4 regions of the Aeribacillus sp. FSL K6-2848 genome follow, and region 1 is predicted to be linked to each of the others. Evidence: predicted binding sites of a transcription regulator. Region 1 holds the regulator's gene; each other region holds the start of a gene.
The links. The regulator LexA, encoded in region 1, represses DNA repair genes until DNA is damaged. The targets are predictions, from matches to a motif close to CGAACATATGTTCG.

Region 1 (7,567 bases):
GGAAATCCCTTCCATTAAGTCACCGTCACCGCATATGACGTATGTGTAATGATCAACAATATTGTATCCTTCTTTATTGTATGTAGCTGCTAAATGACGTTCTGCCATCGCCATTCCAACGGCCATTGCTATTCCTTGGCCTAATGGTCCAGTTGTTGCGTCAACGCCAGGTGTATGTCCGTATTCAGGATGTCCAGGTGTTTTGCTTCCCCATTGACGAAACGATTTAATATCATCCATGGAAAGATCATAACCCGATAAATGAAGCAAGCTGTAAAGCAGCATCGAACCATGTCCGGCAGATAAAACAAAGCGATCTCGATTAAACCAATTAGGGTTTTCAGGGTTAATGTTCATAAATTTCGTCCACAGCGCATAAGCCATTGGTGCGGCGCCCATTGGCATTCCAGGATGTCCGGAATTCGCCTTTTCAATCGCGTCAATGGATAATGTTCGAATCGTCATGATGGATAAATCTTGAATGGAATGAGTCACCATTATCATCCTCTCATCTGTATTTTCAGTTTATAATCTTATCTTTATTGTTGCAATAAGGCAACACCCATCCGTTAATGCAGCCTTTTATTTTTAAATTTTTTCAATTTTTCCGGTGTAACATCATTACCTTTCGGATCAATCACTGTAACATTTTTTAAGGTGTTTTGAAAATCCCAACGAAACGACTCTAAATATTCCTGCCTTAATTGCTGCTGCTCTAGCTTTTCCTCTTGCGTCAATCCTTCTGACTTAGACTTTTTAGATAGTTCATTAATACGGTTAAGTTTTTCTTTTGAAATCATAAGCTGAACCCCTTGTATATTTTTGCCGCGCTCTTTTATCATACTAAATGCAACCACTAATGACAACAATTATTGCTATGATTCGCCTTTTTCTGACAAAAATTGTTGATATCTGCGATGAACAGTAGCTTTTGAAACATCATAGCCGAATCCTCTTAATGTTGCCGCTATTTCTGAAAATGTCAGGCCGTTTTTCCGCAATCGGTCAATCTCCTCGATCGGAACTTCTTTTCGCTCTCTTTTATAGGAAGAATTTCTATTCTTTAAATTTTTTTCAGGCCTGTACCCATTTTGTATAGCTCTCAACATTCCCCGCTTTATTTTCAAATTATGAATTTTTCGTTGATATTCTTCCACAATTCCTATAATTTCAAGCACCATCGTGTCTGATTCAGACAGTTCCATCTCCCCGCGATGGGCAGCGGTGAAAATTTTCACGCCTTGTTTCAAAATGGAATGGACAATGGCGATTTTGGCATTTCCTCTGCCAATTCTTGTTTCATCCTGTATTAATACCGCTTCAATTTCTTTCTCCTCAATCAATTCCAGCAGTTGAAAAACCCCTTCACGATCAACATCATACCCGCTCGCTTTTTCTTCTATCACTTCAACAACTTCCATACCGTTTTCAGCTGCGAGCTTTAACAGCTCGTCTTTTTGTCTTTTCAAAGATGTTTCCTGCTCTGCCTTTTCAGTGCTGACTCTTGCATAAACGACTGCTCTCATGTTAAATGCTCCTTGCGGTTATTCTTTGTTTGCCAAATATTCAGCATTGTAGTATTTATTTTTTTCAATCGGAATGACGATTGTTTCCCCCGGTTTTACAACAAGGCTTTGGAGATTGTTTCGCTCCTGAACCCATTTTACAAACTCTGAATGAGACATATTGTCATATTCTTTATATTCATCAGCGATTTTCCACAAACTGTCCCCTTCCTTCACTTGAACCTCCATATAATGATCGAGCTCTTCCCTTTCTCCAGTATACGAAATCGCCAAAACTGCCGCCATGATGACAAGGAAAAAAGAAACGATGTAAGACCATGATAATTTATCCATTAAGAACCGCCCCCTGAAACAGAATATTTGTTCGGTTTTTGTTTTTAAGTATAAAAGGGAACACATGTTTCTGTCAAGCAAATATTCGAACTTACGTTTGCTTTTTTGGAAAAATCATGCTATAATCGACACAAATTGATATGACTGAGGTGCTTGACATGTCAACAAAATTATCTAAGAGACAACAAGATATTTTGAACTTCATTAAGGAGGAAGTAAAAAAGAAAGGATACCCTCCCTCTGTAAGAGAAATCGGCGAAGCGGTCGGTCTTGCCTCCAGTTCAACTGTTCACGGGCATTTAGCAAAGCTTGAGAGCAAAGGACTGATTAGAAGAGACCCCACAAAGCCGAGAGCCATTGAAATTTTGGACGATGATGGCAGCCACCTTCTAACAAACAATGTGATCAACGTGCCGGTCATCGGAAAAGTGACGGCTGGTATTCCGATCACTGCCGTTGAAAACATCGAAGAATATTTTCCGCTTCCGAATCATATTGCATCAGGTGATGATCAACTTTTCATGCTTGAAGTAGTCGGAGAAAGCATGATCGAAGCAGGCATTCTGGACGGAGATTTAGTTATTGTCAGACAACAGCAAACAGCCAATAACGGCGACATCGTTGTCGCGCTCACAGACGACAATGAAGCGACCGTAAAAAGGTTTTTCAAAGAAAAAGACTTTATACGGCTTCAGCCGGAAAACCCAACAATGGAACCGATTATTTTAAAAAATGTGACAATACTCGGAAAAGTGATCGGGCTATACCGTTCCATACACTGAATATTCGATGTCTCAAAACAGGTGAGGCATCCTTTTTCTTTTTATAAAATTTTCAACATTCCCTCTCTTAGCGATGTTAAATTTTTAAAAATGTTTTCTAATCAATATGTATGCAGACAAGCTAGATTCAATGAAACAAATTTCAGGCGCCTTCTCCGCGCCTGCATGCAAAGCTATTATGCAACAATTCTCAACAGTCATTGTTTTTTGATTTATTTTGTTGTAGAATTTTTTATTGTAGATTTCGCTTCCTTAGCCAGTGCCGGGATGATTTACTGAATTGTTTGAATTCTTCTAACTGCTTAAATTTTAGGTATAGGAGAGGTGCTATGAATCAATTACTTATGAAACAAAGTGAACTGGAAAATGCAAAGCAATATGTCAATGAAGTATTTCAATCCGTGCAAGAAAAAAATCCGAATGAGCCTGAGTTTCTTCAAGCTGTAAAAGAAATATTTGACTCGCTTGTGCCTGTATTTGCTCAACATCCTACATATATAAAGCACGGAATACTTGAAAGAATTGTTGAGCCGGAAAGATTGATCATTTTTCGCGTTCCATGGGTGGATGACGAAGGAAAAGTGCGTGTAAACCGCGGATTTAGAGTGCAATATAATAGTGCAATTGGGCCATATAAAGGAGGCTTGCGCTTTCACCCGACCGTCAACGCCAGCATTATTAAATTTTTAGGATTTGAACAAATCTTCAAAAATTCATTGACTGGGCAGCCGATCGGCGGAGGAAAAGGCGGATCTGATTTTGATCCGAAAGGTAAATCAGATGGGGAAATTATGAGATTTACACAAAGCTTTATGACAGAGCTTTACAAACATATTGGACCAGATATTGACGTTCCTGCCGGTGATATTGGAGTTGGCGCAAGAGAGATCGGATACTTGTTTGGCCAATATAAAAGAATACGCGGCGGATTTGAAGCTGGGGTGTTAACCGGAAAAGGCATTGGGTACGGCGGAAGCTTAGCGAGAACCGAAGCGACAGGTTATGGAACTGTTTATTTTGTTGAAGAAATGCTTAATGACCATGGATTAAGCTTCAAAGGAAGCACAGTTGTTGTCTCTGGTTCTGGGAACGTTGCCATATATGCGATTGAAAAAGCAACACAATTAGGTGCAAAAGTTGTCGCATGCAGCGACTCTGATGGCTACATTTTTGATAAAAATGGAATTAATCTTGAAACGGTTAGAAGGTTAAAAGAAGTTGAAAGAAAAAGAATTAAAGAATATGTAAATGAACATCCTCATGCAGAATATTATGAAGGCTGTTCCGGAATTTGGTCCATTCCATGCGATATTGCCCTCCCATGCGCTACTCAAAATGAAATCGATAAAAAAGCAGCTGAACTCCTTGTTTCCAACGGACTCAAAGCTGTTGGAGAAGGCGCCAACATGCCGTCTACATTAGAAGCGATCGACGTGTTTTTATCAAACAATATTCTTTTTGGACCTGCAAAAGCTGCTAACGCAGGCGGAGTTGCTGTTTCAGCATTAGAAATGGCTCAAAACAGCGCAAGATTGTCTTGGAGCTTTGAAGATGTCGACGCAAAATTACGTGATATCATGAAGAACATTTACCGAAATTGCGTCAACGCTGCAAATGAATACGGCTGCTCCGGAAATCTTGTCGTCGGCGCTAACATTGCAGGATTTAAAAAAGTCGCTGATGCAATGGTAGAACAAGGAGTCATTTAAAAGATAGAAAAATGGTCATTTCCATCATTTATTCTTTATAGTGAGTAAACATATATGATAATCGCTAAAGCTTTACCTAACCTGCTTTGGCGATTCATCATGCTCACTATAATACCCCATCTTAACTTGAGTGAATAGAAATTGACATCACACCGATCCAAATTCACTCTTCTTTATTTCCACGATTGGATCAAATTTTTCTCTATCAGTGTATCCCATTCAATGAGAGAATTGAAGTTTTATGTCAGATTATCTTACATATTTTTTTACGCTGATGCCTGGACTGATTGTCTCTTGCTTTTTAATTAAAAAAGACAGATTGCGCTGATGTTCGTTTTTCTGCTTCTTCTCTTCTTTACTCTCAATATTTTGTATCATTAAGTATAAAATTTATAGAAACAAAGTAACTGCTATTAAAATTGATTTTTCCAATTAAAACATTTTATTATTGATGTGGTTGCCCCTTTTATCCAGCGCCAACAACCTTCAGCACAAATACTTGTTCATCTAAAAAACACCGAATACGACCCGCCCTTCCTCCAAATGAAACGGCGGTATTTTCACTGACTGACTTTGGATAAGACGATTCGTTGACGATGTACTACCGACTTTACATGCATCACGTAAAAATGCTAAACTGAACGCAGACAAAATCGACATGCGCCCTAACCGAAAATACAGATCTTTTGCAACGCAAACATATTTCTGGAAGTCATTCGGGGGGGGAACAAAATGATTTATCATTTAGCAGGAAAACTTGCAATATTGATCATTAAAATTTTTAGTTTGCTAGAAGTCAAAGGCAAGCAGCATATTCCGGCAGACCATCGTTTTATTGTTACATGCTCTCATCGCAGCTGGGTAGATGTAGTCTTGCTCGCCGCAGCACTTTTTCCAATTCATGTCCATTATATGGCCAAAAAAGAATTGTTTCAGAACACGCTCATAGGTTGGTTTTTGAAAAAGATGCATGCTTTTCCAGTTAATCGTGAAAATCCTGGACCGAGCGCACTAAAAATTCCTTTGAAACTGTTAAAAGAAAATAAAGTTGTTGGAATTTTCCCGAGCGGCACAAGAACAGACGAGGAAGTTCCTTTAAAAAGAGGCGCGGTTACAATTGCGATGAAAGCCGGCGTTCCCATATTGCCTGCAACCTATCATGGTCCAAAAAGTTTAAAAGATTTTTTTGCCGGGAAAAAAGCTGTCGTTGCATTTGGCGAACCAATCTATTTAGAGAAAAATGCAAATCAAATTGATGATGCGCTTCAACAGCTTGAACATAAGCTGAAAGCTCTTGAAAAAAGCATAAACGACTAAACATTGACGTTTCTGATCAGCTTGTCATTTTTAGACAAACTGATCAGAAAGCTAAAGGCGAAGTAAAGTTCTGATATTTTCATTTATCGATCTAGTTCGATCCACTTATTTGTCTTCAAAGGCGGTTTGTACGCACGAAGTTTATCTATTAATATAGAGGGATTGTCTGCAAAAATCATAAACTGTTTATGCGTTTCAGGCATGAAGCCTCCCTCTACCGCATTCTCAATCATCTGTTTTACCGGCGTGTAATAGTCATCGATATTTAACAACGCCACAGGCTTTTCATGAATCCCAAGCTGCCCCCAGCTAACCGCTTCAAATATTTCCTCAAAAGTACCATAGCCTCCGGGAAGAGCAATGAACGCATCTGAAAGCTCTCCCATTTTTGCTTTCCGCTCATGCATATCATTGACTTCATAAAGCTGAGTGAGATGCTTGTGGACAACCTCTCCTTGAAATAAATTCGTCGGCATAACGCCCAATACGGTGCCTCCTAACTCTAATACGGTGTTTGCAATCACTCCCATCAGACCAATGCTGGAGCCTCCATATACGAGCTCAAGCCTGTTTTTTACCAATTCTTCTCCCAGTTTGATAGCTGCTTCTTTATACTTAGGATTTGTTCCCGGATTCGATCCTGCAAAAACACAAACACGTCTCATATTACCACTCCTGCTTCTTCTCTAAACGTTCTGACGAATGAGAAAGTCCTATTAAAAGCTGTGAATGGGATATTTCCATCACAGCTTTTTTACAAAATTATTGAAAAATCTGACTGATTTTCTCTATTTCTTCCTTTGTTAACTGGACATCTAACGTTTTTAAATTGTCAAGTACCTGTTCCGGCTTCTTCGCACCAGGGATGATCGCATCGATGGAATCGACCGTTAAATACCATGCTAGCACAACGTGAGCAATTTCAGCATTTTTCGCTTCTGCGATTGGACGCAATTGCTCGACTTTTTCGAGATTACGCGCAAATGCTTCCCCTTGAAACAAAGGATTTTGTGCACGTGAATCATTGAACTTCGCATCTTTCGAATATTTTCCGCTTAATAGACCTGAGGCAAGTGGAAAATATGGTATAAACGATATTCCATTTTCCGCTGTGTAAGGAAGCAAATCTTTTTCTGCTTGTCGTTTAAATAAGTTATATTCGGACTGAATTACATCGACATACCCATCTTTGTTCGCTTCCTTTAATTGTTCGAGCGAGAAGTTCGATACACCGATCGCACGAATTTTCCCTTCATCCTTAAGCTTCTTCAATTCACCGACAGCTTCATCCTTCGGTGTCGTTTCGTCCGGAAAATGAATGTAATATAAATCTATGTAATCCGTTTTTAAGCGTTTCAGGCTGCCCTCGACCGACTCGCGAAGGAAATCGGGAGAGTTATCAAGAACAACTTTTCCGTCTACAAATTTGTGAGCACCTTTAGTAGCAATGACTACTTCATCACGACGGCCAAACTCCTTGACGACTTCACCGATAATTTCTTCCGAACGCTCAGGACCGTAATAAAATGCCGTATCCAAAAAATTTATTCCATGATCCAAAGCTGTACGAACGATTTCTTTCCCAGTTTCATCGTCAAGGTTTGGAAAAATGTTGTGCCCGCCAACAGCATTTGTTCCAAGTCCGATTGGGTTCACATATATATCGGTCTTGCCTAATCTAGTCTTTTTTGTCACAATATTTCAACTCCTTTCATTTACATTATAACAAATTCTATCAGAAAAATCAGTTTTTTAACTAATAAGCTATTAAATATTATTATGGCTTTATAAATGAAATTATGAAAGGATTCTTTTATTCATTTTCAAGCAGCAGTTGCTCGACTGTTTATTGTTTGTTCCATTATGTTCAAATTCTTGAGGTTGTCTAAAGCATCATAAA
Region 2 (7,567 bases), 190 kb from region 1:
CTAGCGCTCCGGCGACAGAATTCGGATTAGATTTTGCTGAAACTTTTAATATTTCCATTTCCTAGTTCCCCCTTCATTTTTTACAATGGTTCGTGAAAATTTATTGGAACAAATGCTGTTAGATGCATTGTTCAAAAGACCCATCACCTCTTGAACAATTGGTTCCATCCCATAGTTACTATATTCCCTAAAGTTTAGCAGTATTCCTGCTTATTTTTAATTTTTTTTATTTAATTTCAGTAGCGTTGCATAAAAAATAAAAACATTTTATGCAGAATTTTCTGAATAAAATATTTTATGATAAACGAAAAACAAGGCAGTAACCAACTAAAGGTGATCACTATCCATTTGGTAATAAATGTATTTGTTTTATTGTTACATGGCTACTGCGCTTCGCCGACTTTTTTCAACTCATTCCCGTTGAATTCGTTCCACCCACACGGTACTTGGTTTCCAAAGAAAAACGCGAAGCCAACGATAAATCTGGGTGAGAGAATGTTTCGATTTCATTTCAAGTTGAATAAGAATGAGTAAACAGTAAGAAATCAGAGCTAAGTAAACCTGATTTTCTACAGCTTCTGGACTCGTTCCATAAAGATGTTTGAGTGTTAAACGTTGCTTAATCCACTTAAAAAATAGTTCAATGGCCCATCGAGAACGATAGATATCACCAAGTTCTTCTGGATCTAGGTCGAATCGGTTCGTAATGATTCGAATTCGATTCCCGTCCGAATCGAATGTTTCGATTAATCGAAAGACATTTTCCGTTCGTTTTTGTGGTGTCCCAATGACCACCATCGAATCAGATAAAATAGAGGAATTGGATGGGACAGAGAACGATTCAAGAAATCGAACATAGGCATTCTTTTTCAGACGGGAGGCGAAAAAGAGGCCTTTATCACAGTAATAATCGAACTTTTCGTAGTCTACATAACCACGATCAAACACGTACATGGCATCTGTTTCGTCGATCAGTTGTTCCATTTGTGTTCGATCATTGTTCCCTGCTGGGGTCATGACCATTTTTTCCGGATAAACCGTATCTTCATTGACAAACACCAGTCGTAAATGAACCTTAATTCCCGACTTCGTTTTGCGAAACGTAGCCCATTGATATTTTTTCAGATTCAGTGAAATGGTCGTAGAATCCACGATTTTTAAGCCACTCACCTGACTGGAGGAATTCGTGGACATCTGGCGGATTTGATTCACTAAATCCAGAAAGATTTCTGCGAGCAATTCGGGTTTTACTTGGCGATGTTTTCGAGAAAGTTGTGAAGCACTAATAGATGTCAATCCTAATTCTCGCTGAAAATCATCCAGTAACGCATCATCGGCGATGGCGCGCAGTCCTTCTCGTTGTTGAAGTTGAGCATGCAAAAACAAAAGTAAATACGCTTTTGTGGTTAATTTTTTCGTATATTTATCTTGTTTCATCTCTTCAATTCTTTGTGTAAATTTAACAGAATTGAGAGGAGTGACCCATTTACCAAATGAAGAAAATAGTGTATCCTTGTCCATAGGCTTCATCCTTTATATTGGATTTGGACAGGGACCACCTGTACCATCCATTATAAAGGATTTTTTTATGGACTTCTTTCAATTCGGAATTTTCGAATTAAATTAATGCAACGCTAGTGATTTAATTTATTCAAAATAAACGTGATCATCATTGATTAATATTCGTTTGATCGATTTCGCTTTGCCGGTTCCTTCCTCAATTTCCACTAATACGGCATTCAATTGTCCTCTGCCTTCATTGATTTCAAACCGAACAGGGAGATTCGTTAAAAATTTTTTTAATACTGCTTCCCTGTCAACTCCTAAAATACCGTCATATGGTCCTGTCATCCCGACATCGGTAATAAATGCCGTTCCTTTATCTAAAATTCTTTCATCGGCAGTTTGAACGTGTGTATGAGTGCCAACCACTGCGGAAACTTTCCCATCCAAATACCAGCCCATCGCTTGTTTTTCGCTCGTTGCTTCCGCATGAAAATCAACAAAAATATATGGAGTTCTTTTCTTCGCTTCTTGAATCAATTCATCCGCTTTCCGAAAAGGGCAATCGATTGCCGGCAAAAATGTTCTTCCCTGGAGGTTTATGACTGCAAGCTCTTTTCCATCCGCTTCCACGTACACGATTCCTTTTCCTGGTGTGCCTTCAGGAAAGTTAGCCGGTCGAACCAACGCTTTTGCTTCATCGATAAATTCAAAAATTTCTTTTTTATCCCAAGTATGGTTGCCCATTGTCACTGCCTGAACTCCCAATGAAAGAAGCTTCTGGTAAATTTTCATAGTTATTCCTTTGCCATGTGCAGAATTTTCACCATTGACAATTGTTACTTCAGGATTATATTTTTTCTTCAGCTTCGGCAAATATTGTTCAACCATTTCTCTCCCTTTTGCTCCTACCACATCGCCTACAAATAAAACTTTCATGATGAATTCCTTTCTAAATGTTTATTATATAGTTTTGCATAAATTGAAAAAAAAATAAAGCGGCACATTTTCATGTACCACTTTATTTGGCATATTCAACCGCACGAGTTTCCCTAATGACGGTCACTTTAATATGTCCAGGGTAGTCAAGCTCTTCTTCGATCCGCTTGCGAATATCTCTTGCTAATCGATGAGCTTCTAAATCATCTATTGCATCCGGTTTTACCATGATGCGAACTTCGCGGCCTGCTTGAATGGCGTACGATTTTTCCACACCTTCAAACGACTCGGAAATTTCCTCCAATTTTTCAAGCCTGCGAATATAATTTTCAAGCGTTTCACTGCGGGCACCCGGCCGTGCTGCCGATAAAGCATCAGCCGCTGCAACTAAAACCGCAATTACCGATGTCGGTTCTTCATCCCCATGATGGGAAGCAATGCTGTTGATGACAACCGGGTGTTCTTTATACTTCGTTGCCAGCTCCACGCCGATTTCAACATGGCTTCCTTCTACTTCGTGGTCAATGGCTTTTCCGATGTCGTGCAGAAGCCCTGCACGTCTTGCAAGGATTTGATCCTCACCTAATTCGGCAGCCATCAATCCGGTTAAAAAGGCAACCTCTATTGAATGCTTCAGCACGTTCTGGCCATAGCTCGTTCGAAATTTCAATCTGCCTAAAATTTTGATCAAATCCGGATGAAGACCGTGAACGCCAACTTCAAATGTCGTTTGTTCTCCGATTTCCCTAATATGCTCGTCCACTTCCCGCCGCGATTTTTCCACCATTTCTTCAATTCGCGCTGGATGAATGCGCCCGTCTTGAACAAGCTTGTCAAGCGCAATTCTTGCTGTTTCACGGCGAATCGGATCAAATCCTGATAAAATAACCGCTTCCGGTGTATCGTCGATGATGAGGTCGATCCCTGTCAACGTTTCAAGAGTGCGGATATTTCTTCCTTCTCTGCCGATAATTCTCCCTTTCATTTCGTCATTTGGCAAATTCACAACAGAAACGGTCGTTTCAGCCACATGATCTGCTGCACAGCGCTGTATAGCAAGGGAAAGAATTGCCTTTGCTTTTTTGTCTGCTTCTTCTTTCGCCTTTGTTTCTGCTTCTTTCACCATTACAGCAATATCATGAGAAAGTTCCTTTTCCACTCGTTCAAGGATGATTTGTTTCGCCTCTTCACGCGATAAACCCGAAATGCGTTCAAGCTCTATTTGTCCTTCTTGCACCATCTTTTCCACTTTGCTTTCCATCTCTTCAATATGCTGTTGTCTTTCATTTAGAGAATCTTCTTTTTTATCTAGCATCGCCTCACGCTTATCTAATGATTCATCTTTTCGATCGAGATTCTCCTCTTTTTGCATTAAACGGTTTTCTTGTTTTTGAAGTTCATTTCTTCTTTCGCGAATTTCTTTTTCTACTTCCAAACGAAGCTTATGAATTTCATCCTTTGCTTCCAGAAGCGCTTCTTTTTTCGTTGCTTCAGCTTCACGCTTAGCATCTTCAAGAATTTGTTCCGCGGCGTTTTTTGCACCCGCTATTTTCGCTTCAGCAATGGATTTTCGAACAAAATAACCAACAACTGCACCGACGATTAGGCCAAGCAAAATGGAGATGATTTCAATGAGTTCCATTCTTTCACCTCCTCTTGCTATGAACTTGTCACAAAGAAAGTGTCGGCATTACACATTTACTCTCCCAATAACATTTTCCAAAAAAATATGTTAAATATATTGCAAAAATGAAAAAATATACATATCCATTTTAAATGTGGGAATAACCCTTGTCAAGTTTTCATCTTGTCGAACAAAGGATGGGGCTTTTTTTGACCAAAAAAATAAGACCGGCTACTCCGCCAGCCTTACGCTAAGATGTGCGTACATTATTCATCCAAAAGCTCGAACGTTTCCTGCCCCTCTTGCACAGGTTCATTCGTTTCAAGGCCATATGCCTTGCGAATTTCTTGCTGAATGGCATCGCGAATATCCGGATTTTCGCGCAAAAATTGCTTTGCATTTTCTCTTCCCTGTCCTAAACGCTCCTCTTGGTAAGAATACCACGAACCGCTTTTTTGTATAATATCCAATTCCGTTCCCAGGTCGATGATTTCTCCTTCTTTTGAAATCCCTTCCCCGTACATGATATCAACTTCTGCCGTTCTAAAAGGAGGCGCTACTTTGTTTTTGACAACTTTAATTTTCGTTTTGTTTCCTACCATATCATTTCCTTGTTTCAGCTGTTCAGCTCTGCGCACTTCAAGGCGGACAGATGAGTAAAATTTCAGCGCGCGTCCCCCTGGAGTTGTCTCGGGATTTCCGAACATGACGCCCACTTTTTCCCTTATTTGATTAATAAAAATCGCAATGGTTTTCGACTTGCTAATGGCTCCTGAAAGCTTCCGAAGCGCTTGTGACATAAGACGCGCCTGCAATCCGACATGCGCATCGCCCATTTCGCCTTCAATTTCCGCTTTTGGGACGAGTGCTGCGACCGAGTCAATGACAATGATGTCGACTGCACCGCTGCGAACGAGAGCTTCTGCAATCTCAAGAGCCTGCTCGCCGGTATCGGGCTGCGACAAAAGCAGTTCATCAATATTAACACCTAAATTTTGCGCATAGACAGGGTCGAGCGCATGTTCCGCATCGATGAACGCTGCTTGCCCGCCTAGAGCTTGAACTTCAGCAATGGCATGAAGGGCCACTGTCGTTTTACCGGAGCTTTCCGGTCCATATATTTCAATAATCCGACCTCGAGGATATCCGCCGACGCCAAGAGCTGCATCCAATGCCAGCGATCCGCTTGGAACTGTTGAAACTTTTCGCTCAGCCTGTTCTCCAAGCTTCATTATCGAACCTTTTCCGAATTGTTTTTCAATCTGTTTTAACGCCATTTCCAAGGCAGCTTGACGATCATGATTCAATACAATTTCCTCCTTAAAAAATTGATAGCTTCAAAATAAATATACCGTGTTTTTTCCTGTTTGCCAAGAAAAAAGGGAACATTTATTCGTTTTTTAATTTTCATTATTATATAAAAATTAAAAAACCGGATGAAGACGCTCATAACCGGTTTTCCATTTCCTTTATTACATTCATTACATAGTAGCAGCCATAATTTGCCGTTCTGTGCCTGATCCCTTCCCGAGTACCGGAAAGATGAAGCTCAAAGACTGCCGTCGGCCGATCGTCGATTTGAATACCGATATAGACAGTCCCAACTTCTTTTCCTTCAGAAGGATCAGGTCCTGCCACTCCCGTAAAGCTGATGCCGATATTGCTGCCGGTCAATTTTTTTATATTTTCCGCCATTTCTTTCGCACATTCAGAGCTAACGGCTCCTTTTGTTTTCAACGTTTCTTCCGACACGCCAAGAACATGCTGCTTCACTTCGTTTGTATAGCAGACAATTCCTCCAAGCACAACATTCGAAGCGCCTGGAAAATGGGTCAGCTGTTCGGAAAAAAGACCGCCCGTCAAACTTTCTGCAGCCGAAATAGTATATTGCTTTTCTTTTAAAAGCTTCATAAGCTGCTCTTGGATCGAAGTTTCACCGTGTCCATAAAAATATCGGCCAACACGGCTTAAAATCTTTTTTTCTGTTTCGTCAATCAGCTTCAGCGCAGTCGACTCATCTTCATGTTTTGCTGTCAGGCGCAATGTTACTTCGCCGTCTTTTGCCAGCGGCGCGATGGTCGGATTTGTTTGCTGATCAATCAGATCCTCTATATCTGTTTCAAGCTGAGATTCGCCGATGCCAAAAAAACGGAGCACACGCGAGATGATTTTTTCTTTTAACCCGTAATGATATTGCAAAAACGGCACACCGTAGTTGATAAACATCGGCTTCATTTCTTTCGGAACACCCGGCATGAGCAAATATATAATTCCGTTCGCCTCTAACGCCATTCCTGGCGCCATTCCGTAATGATTTGGCAAAACAGTAGAACCTTCCAAAACTAATGCTTGTTTCCGATTGTTTTCCGACATTGTCCGTTTCGTCCGTTTAAAAAAATCCTCAATGTTTTTCATCGCCGCCTCGTCGATCACGAGACGTTTATTCAAAATACGTGCAATCGTTTCTTTCGTCAAATCATCTTTTGTCGGGCCGAGCCCGCCGGTAAAAATGATGCAATTCGACCGTTTTTTTGCCGTTTCGATCGTATGCTCTAGCCTCTCAGCATTGTCTCCAACGACCGTATGATAAAAAACATTTACGCCTATTTCGGCAAGCTTTCTTGATATAAATTGGGCGTTTGTGTTGGCGATCTGTCCAAGCAACAGTTCTGAACCGACAGCAATAATTTCAGCATTTACATTCATACAATATCCTCCACATGGTTATTTCGAATTGACAAACGCGTGTTTATTTTTCATGAAATAGTCCCATCCAGATAAAATGGTAAAAAAGAGCGCAACCCACAAAGCAATGTCTGCAAATGGAAACGAAATCCATTCAAAAGGTATATTATGTAAAAGCAAAGCGGAAATAGCCACAATCTGCGTCCATGTTTTTATTTTGCCGAGCATATTAGCTGCTACGACTTCTCCTTCACCGGCCAGAACTAAACGCAATCCGGTTACGGCAAATTCACGGCTGATGATCAGAATGACAATCCAAGACGGAGCAGCACCTATTTCCACCAATATGATGAGAGCTGAAGAAACGAGCAATTTATCGGCAAGAGGATCTAAAAACTTTCCTAAATTTGTCACAAGTCCAAGCTTGCGCGCATAATATCCATCAATCCAATCGGTCGTCGAAGCTAAAATAAAAATGAGGGCGCCAACGACATGTTTGACAGGAATAACTTCTTCACCGACCGACCAATTTCCCCAGTTAAAATCGCCAAGCATCACAATCATAAATATTGGAATTAGCATAATTCTTGATACAGTAATTCGATTTGGCAAATTCATTTTGTACCTCCACTAGCATAAAGTAAGAATGAATAAGCCATCTCGTACGATGACTTATTCATTCTTGTTATTTAAAATGATAATATCCTGCCGAACCATTTTATTCGGGTCCGTTTCATAAGAAACGGCTTCTCCATTCACTTGAATGGTCGTAAATCGAGCATCGCCTACAACGATTTTTGCTTCTTCTTCCGCTGT
Region 3 (7,567 bases), on a different contig from region 1:
TTGTGATCGGAAATTTCAGGGGCGGATACGCCACTCTTCCTGCCCACGCCATTGTTACTAAAGGAGGAAAAACAGAGCAGCCCTATTATCGATTAAAGGAAAACGAATTAAGAGTACCTGCCAATATTATTAGCGATCGATCTGATATTGCTTTAAAAGGGGTGATTAAAGCTCATCGTTTTCCCCTTATCCGAAAGGAACAAATGATATTAAAAGTTGGCAGCTTGCCCTTAGAAACGAAGATACAATTAATTGATATTCACGAAACGATCAGGAATCGCCCGATTCATGTTCTTGAAATGGAGAAAGAAAATCCTTATTATGCAAAATTCATGGGTTTTTTCAAAGAAGTCACACTGGCCGAGAAAATGCAGTTTATGCGAGATGATCGCGGGAATCATCAATACGAGTTTGTGAGAAACGAAGAATTTAGAGTGAAGGCGATTCAATTGTTGGAAAAGAGGAATCATTTACATATTCTATCCGTACAGTTAGAAGGAGATAAAGGCACTTTCACGCACACTTTTGCCACAAAGAAATCGTTGCAAGAAATTCGAGAAGACTGGAAAGAACCGAAGAAAGCCAAGGAATGGATTCGGGAGGATGTGAAATTTTATGCTTTATGGAAGAATCCGTTCTTGCAATTAAAACCTGACCCACAACCCCATCCCGATAAATATCAATCATTAGAGAAATTCCGAGAAAGATCAAGCGTACTAGAACGATAAGAGAGGTTCTTTCGCTATAAAAGCAATATTCTTTAGTCTTGTCCTGGCGCATTTTTAGGCCGTTGCATTTAAAAAAATGGAACAGGCTAAAAATGCGTTTTATTTTTTACCTCCTTCCCAAGGACGCTTCTTCCTTTGCCTCACCCCATTGTAATTTTTGCTTGTTAGGCGCATAAAGGACCTGTGCTCTTCGGACGGCTTGCGGGAAGCTTCATATATAACGAAAACGGTTTTTCTTTCTACTTGTCTATGTTAAATTTTTCCTAAATTTTTTGTGCTTTTGTCTCTCATCATTCATTGAATCGCATCATACATTAAAGAATGTGATGGATAGTTGCCAAAAATTTTGTCCACAAATGATTAACGTTTTATGAAGATCAGTAGTAAACTTATGAAGATCGGGAGCATAAAATAATAGTTTATGCTAATATTTATTTTAGAGAATAATAGAATAAATAGATAAAAAAAAGAGCTACTCTGTTATCGAGTAGCCGAAAGTAAAAGGTTGAGTTTCACAGGTTTCAAAAGTTACAGAGCACAAAGGTATTACAGTTTCACCAATGTGTACATCACAACAATTAGGCTAATCATAATACACCCTTTCAGTACTTTTGCTTGCGGCAGAGCAAAAGCATCCTTAATGGGTGTATCGGGGTGCTGAACTAAGTGTGTGATTATCTCATACAAGGCACTTCCAGCTATCCCCATTATTAGTCCAGAAAGTAATGTAATGAGTGTAGTATCATTCATAATTCTCCCTCCTTTCATTATTAATTTATATGAATAATTCTCGTAAAAATAAAAAATCGTAAAAAATATTGGTTATTTTTTCTTTATTTGTGAATATTTATCTATTTACACCATGCCATATTGACTATAAACAACCGATATATAGTATGGTTTTTTGGTTAGAAACTACTATATATTGTTTTGTTGATTATTTAGAACATAGTTTTAAATAATATATTTCTATATAAAAAAATCGTACGAATAAAGAAGAAACTGATAATCGGAGAAAAGAAATTGTAGATTTAACGAATGAGCTGTTTGAGGATGGACAACAACAAGCCCCTTTCAAGGTGAAGAAGGGGCTGTTTTTATTTCCTTAATCGATGAAACGTGGATATAATGGATTTTCCCACTGTCTTTTTCTTTGAATCGCAATGTTTGATTTAACTGATCGTAGTAATGAACACGACCAATGACGCAATATAAACGATAATTATATATGTATTGAATCGAGAGATAAGAAGCAAACTCCATCGCCTCGAAAATGATCCGATTCCATTCTTCATATTGTTGCTCGTCGTGATGGGAGGGATGGATCCGCTCTTCTTTTTCACGAAGTTCCTTTAGCATTTTGCGGTGTTCTGGCATTAAAAAGGGCGAGTATTTGATGATTCCACGATCGCGATGGTTCATGCCTGATGCCCTCCTATATAGCCGGTGCGGATGCGGGCGACGCTTCCAGGTGTATAACTGACTGCGCGCAACAGCGCATTTGGACCAAATTTGTCGCGAATCGCATCCATTGCTTTGGCAAGAGCGCGTTCCTTCGTTCTATCTTCAAAAAGGGACAACTGCAAACTTTCCTCGTCCATTAAATTTCCCAGGGATACATGAATAACGCGCACGCTTCGCCCGTCATAAAACTTATGGAAAATCTGCTTGCAGACGCGGTAGATATCCATCGTTAAGTTTGTAGCGGTATCAAGGGTGACGGACTGATGGAATCCTCCTTCATTATGCGAATAGCGCACGCTAAACGAAACGGTGCGTCCTACTTTACCGATTTCACGCGCTCGTTTTGCTACTTCCTCACAAAGTTCCAACACAACTGTTAAAATTTCGTTTTCCTTCCAGTAGTCGCGCAGTAATGTAATTACTTTTCCGATACTTTTTTGAGGGAAGGTCCTTGCGTCGATAAAAGGAGGGCTTAAGTCAATTCCCCAAGCATGATAGTAAAGCTGTTCTCCTATTACGCCAAACCGTTTCCGTAAGCGATCCAAGGAACTGTTTGCCACGTCTCCAAGAGTGTACATTCCCATATTGTTCAGATGTTTCTCCATTCTGTTGCCAATGCCCCAAATTTCCCGCAATGGAACTGGCCATAATTTTTTCGGTACTTCTTCATACGTACATTCAGCGATGCCTTGTTTTTTGGCGTATACATCCAGTACGACTTTGCTGATGAAACGGTTTGGGCCGATGCCAATGCAAGATGGAAGACCGAATTTATTCCAGATCGCGGTGCGTATTTTTTTGGCCGCTTCCATGGGGGATCCATGTAACTTTTCCGTACCGTCTAGGGTTATCCAGCTCTCATCAACGCTGTACGTGAGAATCGCTTCAAAAGGGACAAAGGTGGAAAACAGCTCTGTAATTTGAACGCTGATTTCCAAATACCGCTTCATACGGGCGTTAAAAATATGGATATGGCGACGGCAAGGCACTTCATATAGACGGCTTCCTGTCCTGATTCCGTAATCCTGTTTCATTTTCGGAGACGCAGCTAGAACTACACTCCCACTTCGATTTTTATCAGAGACAACGACGACATAATCTTCTAGAGGATTCAGTCCATGATCGACGCATTCGCAGCTGGCGTAGAAACTCTTCATATCGATTCATAAAATTTTATTTTTTGGCAGACAAGAAATATCGAGCAGCATCGACGCAAAGACCTCCTTTATAAGAACACATGTTTGGTTTACGAATATATGTTCTTATATTTTGTGAAAGAAGTCAAGTGGAAACTGGGGAAAGAAGGAGATAAGCAGGGAGAGGAATTGTTAGACAAAAATAAGAAGACCGGATTGCTCCGGTCATTCCCATTCGTAAGGATCCCAACGATGCGCTTTTGCAGAGACCGTACCTTTAAAATAGTAAGCTGATCAGTTGCATTTTAAAAAATCGTACGCTAAGGCCCTGATCTCATAAAAAAGCCTCAGAAGCGGTTGCTATGCGAACACTTTTGGGACGGTCTCTTTTTTTTCTAAACCTTGCATCTATGGTATATTACGTTCTTCTCTCAAACCTAAAACTAAGTTTTTAAGTTCTTCAATGTTCTCTTGGAAATTATCGTAGCTCGGTCCATATTCTAGACACCTAACATTATATGTATCCTCCCAATGTTTAACTATATGTTTTGATATTCCCTCTTTTATAACAATGTAATGAGGAGCTGCACTACTTGACGTATTTCGTATTGATTGCAACACTAGATTAATATCTGGATCATTTAAACTATATCCAAGAAATAATACAGTGTGAGTTTGGAAAAGTGCCTTTAGTAAAGAATAAAAATCTGGATATTTTTCTTGAGCTTGATAGTATTGTTTGGATGTAAATATTATTTCATCTGTATCATCAATTGACCCGTGCGCTTTAATAATCACATTTTCCGGAGATTTTATATTTGCAATGATTGATTTTGTTTTTTGATAATCATATATTACATAATGTGATTCTTTACAAAGATTATCATAAATTTTATCAAAATTTGTTGTAATCACAATTTTGCTATCTATCTCCTTAATTGCTTTATGTACAGAAGATGGTTTAAATTTCCCTCTTGAGAATTTATCCTTTAAATATTTACTAAATGCTCCTGAATCACATAAATCATAAATTGCTTGTAATGCTAGCAGGTAATTTTCTTGATCTATCATTTTATTAATAAACTCCAAATCTTCTGGTCTTGCATTATTAATCAAATTTTTTATGTTCTTCAGAAACTCTCCCCATGTTTCTGGAGATTTCCCTTCGTCATTTACAGCTGTAGCAGACACTCCTGAGCCTAAAAACAATATTGCCCTTCTATATGCTATTTCTTCTATCAAATTTTCTGGCCAAACTATCTTACTCATCTTTATCACCAATATTTCTTAAGAAGTTCAAAGCTATTTGATGAATAAACTCTGTATATTCAGCAACACTACTAGTTTGATTACCTCTTATACCACTTTTATAGTCTAGATTAAAGATTGGCATATTTGAGGTCTGAGAAAGCGGCACTATACTATATACATAAGGTATATCACCTAACTTAATATCCTCCTCGTTTATATGGCTAGGGATAAACCTTCCTAAATATCTTAAAATTGTACCGTGCATGTCTTTAATTACTTTTTCATAGGCTTGTACAGGTCTGACTTTACCTTTAAATTTCCTTTTCGAATACTGTTGAATAGAATATCCGATAAATCTGGTATACTTTTTAACGTCTGTGTTTATTAAGTATTTTTCACTAAAAGTCTCTAAATTAAAGCTGGAATCACTCTTTTGTAAATTGTTTAATGCATCTGTATATAACTCCATCCATCTAGTCATCCATGTACCAATATTTTCTATTCCTAATAAACTAAATATGTCAGATCCCATTGGTGTAAAAAAGTAGTCTGTATTAAGAAGAATACTTCTATTCAACGCCCCCAAAGAAGGTCCCACATCAATAAATACATAATCATACTCTGAAACCCAAGGCTTTAATTGATTTAACCAATTTAACTTTCTTAACTCCCCTTTATCCTGTCCAAGAGTACCATTCCAACTACGACTCATTAGATCGTCTATAATAGCAAGCTTAGGATGTCCAGGTATTAAATCAATTTTATAATGATTTTCTTCTTTTTTAACTGGAATACCGCAGTTTTCCAACCTAGGTTCGCCTTCATCCATATTTTCAAAATAGTTAAAAATAGTCTTATGAATCGGTTTTTCACCATAGTATTCATCCCATTTATCTTCTGGTATTATTAACTGAGTTGAATTAGACTGAGGATCTAAATCTATTAAAAGAACTTTTTTATTTAGTTTTATACTTAGGTAACTTGCCAAATTTACAACTGTTGTTGTTTTACCTACTCCACCTTTGTTATTAAAAAAAGTAATTACTTTCATAATAGGCACTCCCACTATTTAAACATTTTTCCTTATTGCAGAATTATATTATTTTTAATTCCAAATTTAAATACTGTCCCCCATTTACTTATGATACAGTTCAACTTGATCAATCCTAAATACTTGATTCATAATTATGTATAAAAACTCACTAAATTTTTCCTAATATTGATCTTCCAAAAATTCAACATCAGTTTGAATAAAAGATATTTACCTATTCAATGGCTTCCATGTTACTAAAAATCTTCCTCGAACTTATATAGAAAAATTATCCCTTGGTCACTAAACCAAAGGGGGATTATTGGATAGTATTCACTTAACCTGTGGCTGAAATTTCTATTTGGATTCGGTGTAGTGGAGCGTTAAAACCCAAAAAAAAGCCTCTTACTAGTTTGCTAGTCTTTTTTCTGTATCCATTTCTTTATTGAACGCTTTGACATTCCATCTTTTCCTTTGGGGATTATTTCCACTGAACTATCAAAAGCGTCAGCATTAAAGCCGATGAAGACAAAAGCTTTTCCTTCTGCATTTTCAAAGTATGGCTCCAATTCTTCGTAGTTTGTAACACGGTCAGTCAAATAATAAGCCAATTCAAAAACTGGCATAAGAATTATTGCCATATCTAATTCTTTACGGTTCAAACCTAACAATAGTTTTTGCATTGAACGATGAGCTGACGAAATATTTCCTGTTTCAAATTCAAGTCCGACACGCCTTACTGTATCACCATCTCGAAATTCTTTGTAGACATCAATTGGACCGCCTTTTTTCTTTTCATATTTTAAAACATCAAGCGGTTTCTCCCTAAACCAGTTGTATGTTTCTTCCAGCATTATATAGCAATTTTCTTTCAACGGTACTACACCGTTGACATTTTTTTCGCTGTTATTTATAGTGAAGATATTTGAACCTTTTGGCCAAACAGACGATCTAATAGAGGTAATGACCTCTTCATACGCCTGTTTACATAGTTTGTCGCTAGTTATCAACTGTTTGGCAATGTCTGTCATATAGACTTTATCAACCTTCATGAAGAATAGCACCCCTCTCCTTATGTTTCTTGGTCATCTTTGGGTTCGATGGAAGAAAAATCGAACAAATCCTTTGGGGGAACATTGAGGGCATGGGCTATCCTTTCGATGTTTTCCAAGGATACATTCCGTGTCCCACGCTCAATATCAGAAATGTAGGTTCTATGTAACCCACAACGGAAAGCTAATTCTTCCTGTGAAATCCCCATTGAAATCCTGATTTTGCGAACGTTTTTTCCGAACAAAATTCTGATATCATTTGACAAAGACACATCAACGCCTTTCAATTGACACTACTTCACTCGAATGATAGAATTTTTGTAGACAATGAGTCTACAGACTGTAAGTTACATGGAGTGAAATAAATGCGTTTCTTTAGTGTTTTTGATTTGGTTGTTCATCACGCAAGGCTCAGAGGACATTCCGAAACGCAAATGTATTCATTTTTCCGAAAACGTGGCATAAAAAAAGCGGACTTACTTTGCACAAAAGATACTGGAATGATTCCTACTGATGAGCGTTTGCTTGATGCAATTCTTAATTATCTCGATATGTCCAAATTAGAACTTGAATTAGCTTTGGGAAGAATACCCTCTGGGTATGAACATGCTTATTTACAAAATGTGAAGGAAATTGCAAAGTTACTTGAAAGCAGCAAACCGTCCACAAATAATGATTCCGTTCCACCAACTGTTCAACCTTATTTTTTAACAGAATATGGAAAATTATTCAAAGGAGACTGCTTAAAGTTATTCAAGATGGTTCCAGATGAAAGTGTAGACTGTATTTTTGCAGACCCGCCTTTTAACCTCGACAAAGAATATGATGACGGAGTGGATGACAGTAAATCTTACAGCACATACATTAGTTGGTGCTTTGCATGGCTTGACGAATGTGTAAGAGTTT
Region 4 (7,567 bases), 560 kb from region 1:
TAGGAACAAGATCCTTTCATGGCGCCGAGAGCCCGCTCGTAATTTACGGTCCTCCCGGCATTAAAGAATTTGTGGAACAAACTTTGAAGTTAAGCTTTACTCATCTTAAATATCCGCTTATTACAAAAGAAATATTTGACGATGAAACCGTTTTTGAGGATGATCAATTCATCGTTAAGGTAAAGAAATTGGAGCACGGTATCCCTTCATTCGGTTATCGGATTATAGAGAAGGATCTGCCCGGAACACTTTTAGCGGATCGATTAAAAGAAATTGGAGTAAAACCTGGACCTATATACAAAAAATTAAAAAATGGCGAAACAGTCCAACTTGCTGATGGAAGAGTTTTGAATGGAAAAGATTTTTTAGGTCCTGTCAAAAAAGGACGGATTGTTTCGATTTTGGGTGATACAAGATATTGCAAGCAAAGCGTCGAATTATCAAAGGATGCGGATGTTTTAGTGCATGAGGCGACATTTGCAAAGGATGAAGAGCTTTTGGCCTACAATTATTTTCATTCGACAACAGTTCAAGCAGCGCAAATTGCTTTAGAGGCAAACGCAAAAACGTTATGGCTGACGCATATTAGCTCGCGATATCAAGGCGAAGAGGATTGTCAAATGCTTCTTGCTGAAGCAAGGGCTGTATTTCCAGAAGCAAGCCTTGCCCATGATTTTTTATGTGTCCCAATTCCTAAAAAGTAGAAAATGGTATGGGGATGCCAAAAATGAAACTTTCGCCGCCTTTTTTACATAGAATAAAAGAATCGTCTACAGGCATATTTAGTCCTATAATCGGGCAAAAAAATCGTCGACATGATTCTTGCAGAATCTCTGAACTTTCAAAATTTTTTCGGTTGCGGCAATGAAAGAATTATATGTTGATTCAACACTCACAGTATGCTTTGGAAAATGCAATATGCAAACAAAAGCTGCCTCAAAAGGCTTTTTTGAGACAGCTTCTTCTTTTATACGCGCCATCCGCGTTCATATTGTGTCGGCGATTCAATTTTTGCGTTTAGTTCATTAGCTGCATGGTAAGGCCAATATGGATTTCTCAATAATTCGCGGGCGACAAAAATAAGATCCGCCCGGTTGTTTTTTAAAATCTCTTCCGCCTGCAAAGGTGAAGTAATTAAGCCGACTGCCCCTGTTTTGATGTTTGCTTCCTGTCTGATTTTTTCGCTAAATGGCACTTGGTACCCGGGATAAACATCTATATTTGCCGGGACAAGCCCTCCTGAGCTGACATCAATCAAATCGACACCATCCTCTTTCAGCCATTTAGCAATTTGTACGTAATCATTTATCGTCGATCCGCCTTCAACATAGTCACTGGCGGAAACACGAACAAACAACGGGCCTTCCCACACTTTCCTTACGGCTTGGATAACCTCTTTTAAAAACCGGTAGCGGTTCTCTAAGCTTCCTCCGTACTCATCATTGCGCTTGTTTGATAGCGGAGATAAAAATTCGTTAATGAGATAACCGTGGGCAGCATGGATTTCGATGATATCAAAGCCTGCGTCCTTAGCTCGTTTTGCTCCTAATTGAAATTTTTCAACCGTTTCTTTTATTTGTTCTTTTGTCAGTTCTTTCGGTGTACGGCTGTTTTGATCAAAAGGAATTGAAGATGGGGCGAATATGTCTCCGCTCACATTTGACTTTCTTCCTGCATGAGCAAGCTGGATACCTGTTTTCGCTCCGTATGATTTGATTTGCTGCACAAGTTCAGCCAATTTTATAATATGGTCATCTTCCCATATACCGAGGTCCAATTCAGAAATTCTGCCTTCCGGCGTAACAGCTGTTGCTTCAAGAATGATGAGGCCCACCTGTCCCACCGCTCTTGAAATGTAATGTGTGAAATGAAAATCTTCAAGAAATCCTTTTTTATTTGCGGCTGAGTACATGCACATCGGCGACATGACAATTCGATTTTTCAATGTGACATCTTTAATCGTAAATGGAGAAAATAATAATCGGTCTTTCATCTTTTATTCGCCTCCCTAAATATTTCCTTTGAAATTTTAGCAATTATGATTATTTTTGTCATATGATCTGCTTGGTAAATATAAAAAAGGGGTTCAGTATTGCTCGCTGAACCCGAATCCGATTTCAGATTATTGTTCGTTCACCAGTTTTTCCTCCAAAGCGCTGTTTAATTCTTTTGACCGTTCGACTGCCCGTTTCACACAGCTTATAATAGCTTCATCTACGTGATGATCGTTTAAGACGCTTAAGCCGGCTTCAGTTGTGCCGCCTGGGCTCATTATTTCTTTTCTTAGAGTAGACGGCTCTTTGTCAGACGTTTTTAACATTAATGCTGCCCCATAAAGTGTTTGAACAATGAGGGAGCGCGCCATGGACTTTTCTAACCCGATTTCTTCTGCTGCTTTTTCCATTGCTTCTACTATGTAATAAATATAGGCTGGTCCGCTTCCTGCCAGTCCTGTGACGGCATCGAGCTTGTCTTCTTCAACAATTTCAACTGTTCCGATCAATTGAAACAGTTCAACAGCTGCTGACAGGTCACCATCCGTTGCATATTGTCCTTGTGCCAAGGCGGTTGCTGATTGTCTGATGGTAGCGGACGTATTCGGCATTGCTCGAATGACGGGAATACGTTTGTTGAATAATGTTTCAATTGCTTTCGTTGAAACGCCTGCGAGCATGGAAATAACAAGATGGTTTTCTGTTGCGTATTCGCGGACTGTTTTTACTGCCTCGTCAACGTCCTTCGGCTTCATCGCGAAAAAAATCGTTTTTGTGTTGTCAAACAAATGCTTTTTATCTTTTGTCATCGTGACGCCGTATGTTTTTTGCAGCTCCTCGAGCCGCTTTTCATTGGAACGGTTTGTCACAACGATCTCTTCTCTCCGGCACTTGTTCCCGTTGATCAATCCGGATATAATAGCTTCCGCCATAGATCCGGCTCCGATAAATCCAAACTTGTACATAAAAAGAGACTCCTTCCTGATTGTTTTATATGTTTCTTTTGAACTTCTTCCCTATAAACTTAGTTTAAAAGAGAAGAGATTCAGTTGGAAAGGTAGCGAGAAAACGTTTTACTATTCATCTGTTAAGCAACAGAAGCGCATGCTTTGGATAGGCTTGTATGATGAAATGTTTCCCTGCCTTAAATTCTAAAAGCGTTGTAGAATTAATTTTTTATCAGTTCCTACGGCTTGTCAAGTATACTTATGAATTATTTGAATAAAATGACAAATTGATTTATCATGTGTAAAATAAGTTATATTAAAAAATTAAAGGCGGTTTGCAAAAATGTTCAGCAAAGATGCAATTTATAAAATAACGATCCCTATACCTTATCCGATTAAAGATGTGAACGTGTATGTTGTAAAAGGGGACGCATTGACATTAGTGGATGCAGGGATGAAAACGGAGGAAGCGTGGAGAGTTTTTGAACATAAGCTGAAGGAAATAGGGCTTGTGCCTGAGGATATTGAGCAAGTCATTCTTACCCACCATCATCCTGACCATATCGGTTTGCTCGATTTTTTTGATGGCGATCTTCGTGTTTTGGGCCATCGTTTGCTTGCTCCTTGGCTTTCTCATGATGTGCGTTTTTTTGATCGGCAAAAGGAATTTTTTTTAGAATTGTTGAAGCAGTTTGCCGTCCCAGAGTCGTTTAAGTCACACTTAGATCATCTTGATCTTTCCTTATATCCACGCAATCATCCGCTGACCTCCTCCATTCAAGAAGGAGATGAAATAGACGGGATGCCTGGGTTTACAGTCATTGAGACTCCTGGACATGCCCAAAGCCATATCGTTTTGTACAATGAGGAAGACTGCCGAATGATCGGCGGCGATCATTTGCTGAAAACCATTTCCTCCAATCCTGTTCTTGAAATGCCGTATGAAGGAAAAGAGCGTCCAAAACCTCAGCTGCAATATAATGAATCTTTGAAAAAGCTTTTGCATATTCCGATTTCTGTTGTCTTTCCGGGTCATAAAGATGAATTTTTCGATCCTCACCTGTTGATTCGGAACCGTTTAGACAAACAGCATGAACGCGCGCTCACCGTATTAAAGCATTTAGAAAAACAGGAAATGACGGTGTTTGCTCTTTGCAAGCTTCTTTTTCCGTCTGCTTATCAACAAGAGCTTTTATTTGCTATATCAGAAACTGTTGCTCAGCTTGATTATTTAGAACAATATGGAAAAATTAACAAAAGAATAGAAAATGGCGTTTTACTTTTTTCCGCGCAACGAAGAGGTGACAAATAAATGAATTCGCGGCTTAAAGATCGATTGGTAGTTATTACGGGGGCATCGAGCGGGATCGGGGAAAAAATCGCAAGGATCGTTGCAGAAAGCGGTGGACATTTAGTTTTGCTGGCTAGGAGGAAGGATCGTCTCAAGAAACTTTCGGATGAGCTTCAAGCCTCTCACTCTATTTCTTGTACATATTACGAACTGGATGTCAGTGACCTTGACGCAGTTTCCGAAGTATTTACGGACATCACAGAGAATTTTGACCGAGTGGATGTTTTAGTCAATAATGCTGGTTTTGGTATTTTTCGAAATGCAGAGGAAGCAACATTCGAAGAGATGCAGCAAATGTTTAAAGTAAATGTGTTCGGATTAATTGCTGCGACAAAGCTGGTTCTTCCGAAGATGCTGGCCCAACGGGAAGGGCATATTATTAATGTCGCCTCTCAGGCTGGCAAAATAGCTACTCCGAAATCAAGCATCTATTCTGCTACAAAACATGCTGTTTTAGGCTTTACGAACAGCTTGCGGATGGAAGTGGCGGACCGCGGGATTTTTGTAACATCTGTCAATCCGGGTCCAATTGAAACGGATTTTTTCAATCTTGCCGATACGTCAGGGGATTATGTGAAAAACGTCCAACGCTGGATGCTTAATCCGGAAGCTGTTGCACAAAAAATCGTGAGCGTGATGCTGACAAATAAACGGGAAATTAATATGCCTGTTTGGATGGAGCTTGGCGGGCTTGTTTATCGTCTTATGCCCTCCCTATTTGAAAAAGTTGCCGGAAATTTGTTTCGGCAAAAATGACCGGGAGCATGATGCAGGAAATGAACAGAAAGCTGAAGGCGGACTTTTCGCTAAAATCTCCGCTCTCACTTCTGAAAAGGCGCGTCAAGCGTCTTTTTATTTTGACAAAAAATTCAGCTCTTTCACCGATTTGTCTCCAACTTAAATCTTCTAAAAAACGCGGCTGTATTTTGAATAAGCTTTCCAAGCTTAATATCTGTTTTTCGATGCCGTACTTCGTTGTTATGCTTCTTTTGTACCGCGAAAAATGGCGCAAATTCCCATTGAAATCGAACGTATATTCCCATACAATAAAAATAAAATAAAACCGAACATACATTCTCATGAGGGGATGATGGAATGAATTATGAATCGTTTCCAAACCGGCATATATTATGCATCGATATGAAAAGCTTTTATGCGAGCTGTGCGGCGGTCATACTTGGGCTTGATCCTTTAACAGCCCACATTGCTATCGTTGGGGACAAAGAGCGGACAGGAAGCATTGTATTGGCCGCTTCACCAAAACTGAAGGAAGATTTCGGAATTCAAACCGGATCCCGCTTATTTCAAATTCCAAACGACCCCCGCATCCGCCTCATCACTCCGAAAATGGCGACGTATTTACGGATTTCTGCTGAAATTACTCGGCTGCTGAACCGCTATGTTCCGAAAGAAAACATCCATGTTTACAGCGTAGATGAATGTTTTATTACTGCGGATGGAACAGAAAGACTTTGGGGGGATGCGCATAGTCTGGCCGAAAAAATTGTGGAAGATTTACGAAATGAATTTTCTCTCCCATGCGCGGTTGGGATCGGTCCAAACATATTGATGGCGAAGCTTTGTCTAGATTTGGAGGCGAAAAAGAAAGGTATAGCGGAATGGACGTATGATGATGTCAAAACGAAGCTGTGGAGCATCAAGCCGTTGCGTAAGATGTGGGGGATTGGGGCAAGACTTGAAAAAACGTTAAATCGAATGGGAATTTTTACAGTCGGTCAGCTCGCAAATTATCCGTTAGAGCTCCTTGAAAAGAAGTTCGGCGTCATGGGGAATCAGCTTTATTACCACGCATGGGGAATAGATCTTTCCGACATAGGCTCTCCGATTATGCTGGGGCAAATCAGTTTTGGAAAAAATCAAATATTGCTTCGCGACTATCCGGACCCCGAAGAGGTGAAATGCGTCATCTTAGAAATGTGCGAGGAAGTGGCAAAAAGAGCGAGGGAACACCGGATGGCGGGGAGAACAATCAGCCTTGGAATCGGCTACAGCCAAAAGGAAGGCGGAGGAGGATTTTACCGTTCAAAAACGATGGATGTCTCAACAAATATTACGATGGATCTTTATCGAGCCTGCCTTTTGCTGTTTGATCGTTTTTATGAGGGGAAGACAGTCAGAAAAATTTCCATCTCTCTTTCCAACGTGGAAAAAGACAGCGGCATGCAGCTTGATTTGTTTAGGCCGAACCGCATAAAAGAGCATCGTTTAGGATATGTAATGGATGCGATTCGGAACAAGCACGGCTCCAATGCACTGCTGCGCGCTGTTTCGTATACGAAGGCAGGAACGAGTCTTCACCGCAACAAGCTGATCGGCGGGCATTATGCGTAACGAATATGAAGAAAAGAAAGCAAAGGATGGGATAAACAATGATTCAGGATCGTGGAAGCATAAAATGGACAGCTATGATGCTGCCCGAGCATGTGAAATTACTAAGGGAATACAATGAAAGTTTAGATAAAGTCGAAAAACCGGTTTTAGATGAACAAAAATATGAAGAATTTAATGAAGTTATCTGTGAGGCTATGGAAGAGGACATTACTCTACAATTCACCTATTATCAAAAAGGTGAAATAAAGAAGCTTGTCGGCAATATTCATTATATCGATCAGCTAAAAAGAGAATTACGAATTGTTGATTACTTGACTAAAAAACATGTTTTAAAATTAGGAGATATTATTGAAATTGAGCAATACTAAGAAAACAGCATTAGAAATACAAATTTAATAGGGGTAGCGTAAGGTCAGGAAAATGCAGATTTACAACGCTTAGAAAATGACGATAATTAACAGCCCAATTTCTAAAAATTTGAGAAATTGGGCTTTTTGCTACTCTACCATCGGCGTCCTATAATGGAATAACTAAAACATGATCTCAATCTTAAAATCAATTAATTTTTCTTTCACTAAAAAAGCACCCGTTAGTGAATAAGTGACATTCACGGTTAACTAAAAACAATTAAGTTTCACTCTGCCACTATAGGGTCATTTTCTGGAATAAGTAAGAGAATTATTTTCTTAGCTCCTGTAATAATTTACACTTATTAAAAAAGGACGCACCCCAAACTTTGACATTAGCTGTGTCAGGGCGTCCACAACAAGAGTGTTGGGGCATGAAGAAAAAGCGTTTTTGTAGCTATCAACTTCTTAAAGCCTCTCAGAAGCCCTCACAGGCTTTCTAAGGGCTATCCTATTCTATTTCCGCCAAAAAGTTGAACAGTCTGCTTTATCCTGAATATTAAATTCAATCATTTT

Region 2: a site for LexA is predicted at 5,449-5,462, ahead of recA (recombinase RecA). Genes of this name have one in related genera too.
Region 3: a site for LexA is predicted at 3,442-3,455, ahead of NSS70_RS20655 (Y-family DNA polymerase). Genes of this name have one in related genera too.
Region 4: a site for LexA is predicted at 5,319-5,332, ahead of NSS70_RS13660 (Y-family DNA polymerase). Genes of this name have one in related genera too.

The regions. Positions count from the first base shown of each region.
Region 1 is NZ_JBBOQQ010000001.1:2,268,974-2,276,540, forward strand. It holds gene tkt (transketolase) at 1-498, opposite strand, end outside; gene NSS70_RS10985 (DUF896 domain-containing protein) at 570-800, opposite strand; gene NSS70_RS10990 (YneB family resolvase-like protein) at 876-1,526, opposite strand; gene yneA (cell division suppressor protein YneA) at 1,545-1,859, opposite strand; gene lexA (transcriptional repressor LexA) at 2,018-2,641, shown strand; gene gdhA (NADP-specific glutamate dehydrogenase) at 2,971-4,350, shown strand; gene NSS70_RS11010 (lysophospholipid acyltransferase family protein) at 5,083-5,667, shown strand; gene NSS70_RS11015 (LOG family protein) at 5,751-6,332, opposite strand; gene NSS70_RS11020 (aldo/keto reductase) at 6,430-7,362, opposite strand.
Region 2 is NZ_JBBOQQ010000001.1:2,459,886-2,467,452, forward strand. It holds gene spoVS (stage V sporulation protein SpoVS) at 1-58, opposite strand, end outside; gene NSS70_RS11790 (IS4 family transposase) at 412-1,521, opposite strand; gene NSS70_RS11795 (TIGR00282 family metallophosphoesterase) at 1,648-2,442, opposite strand; gene rny (ribonuclease Y) at 2,525-4,084, opposite strand; gene recA (recombinase RecA) at 4,333-5,373, opposite strand; gene NSS70_RS11810 (competence/damage-inducible protein A) at 5,513-6,772, opposite strand; gene pgsA (CDP-diacylglycerol--glycerol-3-phosphate 3-phosphatidyltransferase) at 6,791-7,369, opposite strand; gene NSS70_RS11820 (helix-turn-helix domain-containing protein) at 7,424-7,567, opposite strand, start outside.
Region 3 is NZ_JBBOQQ010000002.1:36,432-43,998, forward strand. It holds gene NSS70_RS20640 (hypothetical protein) at 1-728, shown strand, start outside; gene NSS70_RS20645 (hypothetical protein) at 1,275-1,478, opposite strand; gene NSS70_RS20650 (YolD-like family protein) at 1,803-2,150, opposite strand; gene NSS70_RS20655 (Y-family DNA polymerase) at 2,147-3,349, opposite strand; gene NSS70_RS20660 (SIR2 family protein) at 3,737-4,597, opposite strand; gene NSS70_RS20665 (ParA family protein) at 4,590-5,630, opposite strand; gene NSS70_RS20670 (restriction endonuclease BamHI) at 6,026-6,661, opposite strand; gene NSS70_RS20675 (helix-turn-helix domain-containing protein) at 6,682-6,948, opposite strand; gene NSS70_RS20680 (DNA-methyltransferase) at 7,027-7,567, shown strand, end outside.
Region 4 is NZ_JBBOQQ010000001.1:2,826,234-2,833,800, reverse strand. It holds gene rnz (ribonuclease Z) at 1-704, shown strand, start outside; gene namA (NADPH dehydrogenase NamA) at 968-1,993, opposite strand; gene proC (pyrroline-5-carboxylate reductase) at 2,123-2,959, opposite strand; gene NSS70_RS13670 (MBL fold metallo-hydrolase) at 3,285-4,253, shown strand; gene NSS70_RS13665 (SDR family NAD(P)-dependent oxidoreductase) at 4,254-5,048, shown strand; gene NSS70_RS13660 (Y-family DNA polymerase) at 5,388-6,644, shown strand; gene NSS70_RS13655 (YolD-like family protein) at 6,683-7,012, shown strand; gene NSS70_RS13650 (iron chaperone) at 7,508-7,567, opposite strand, start outside.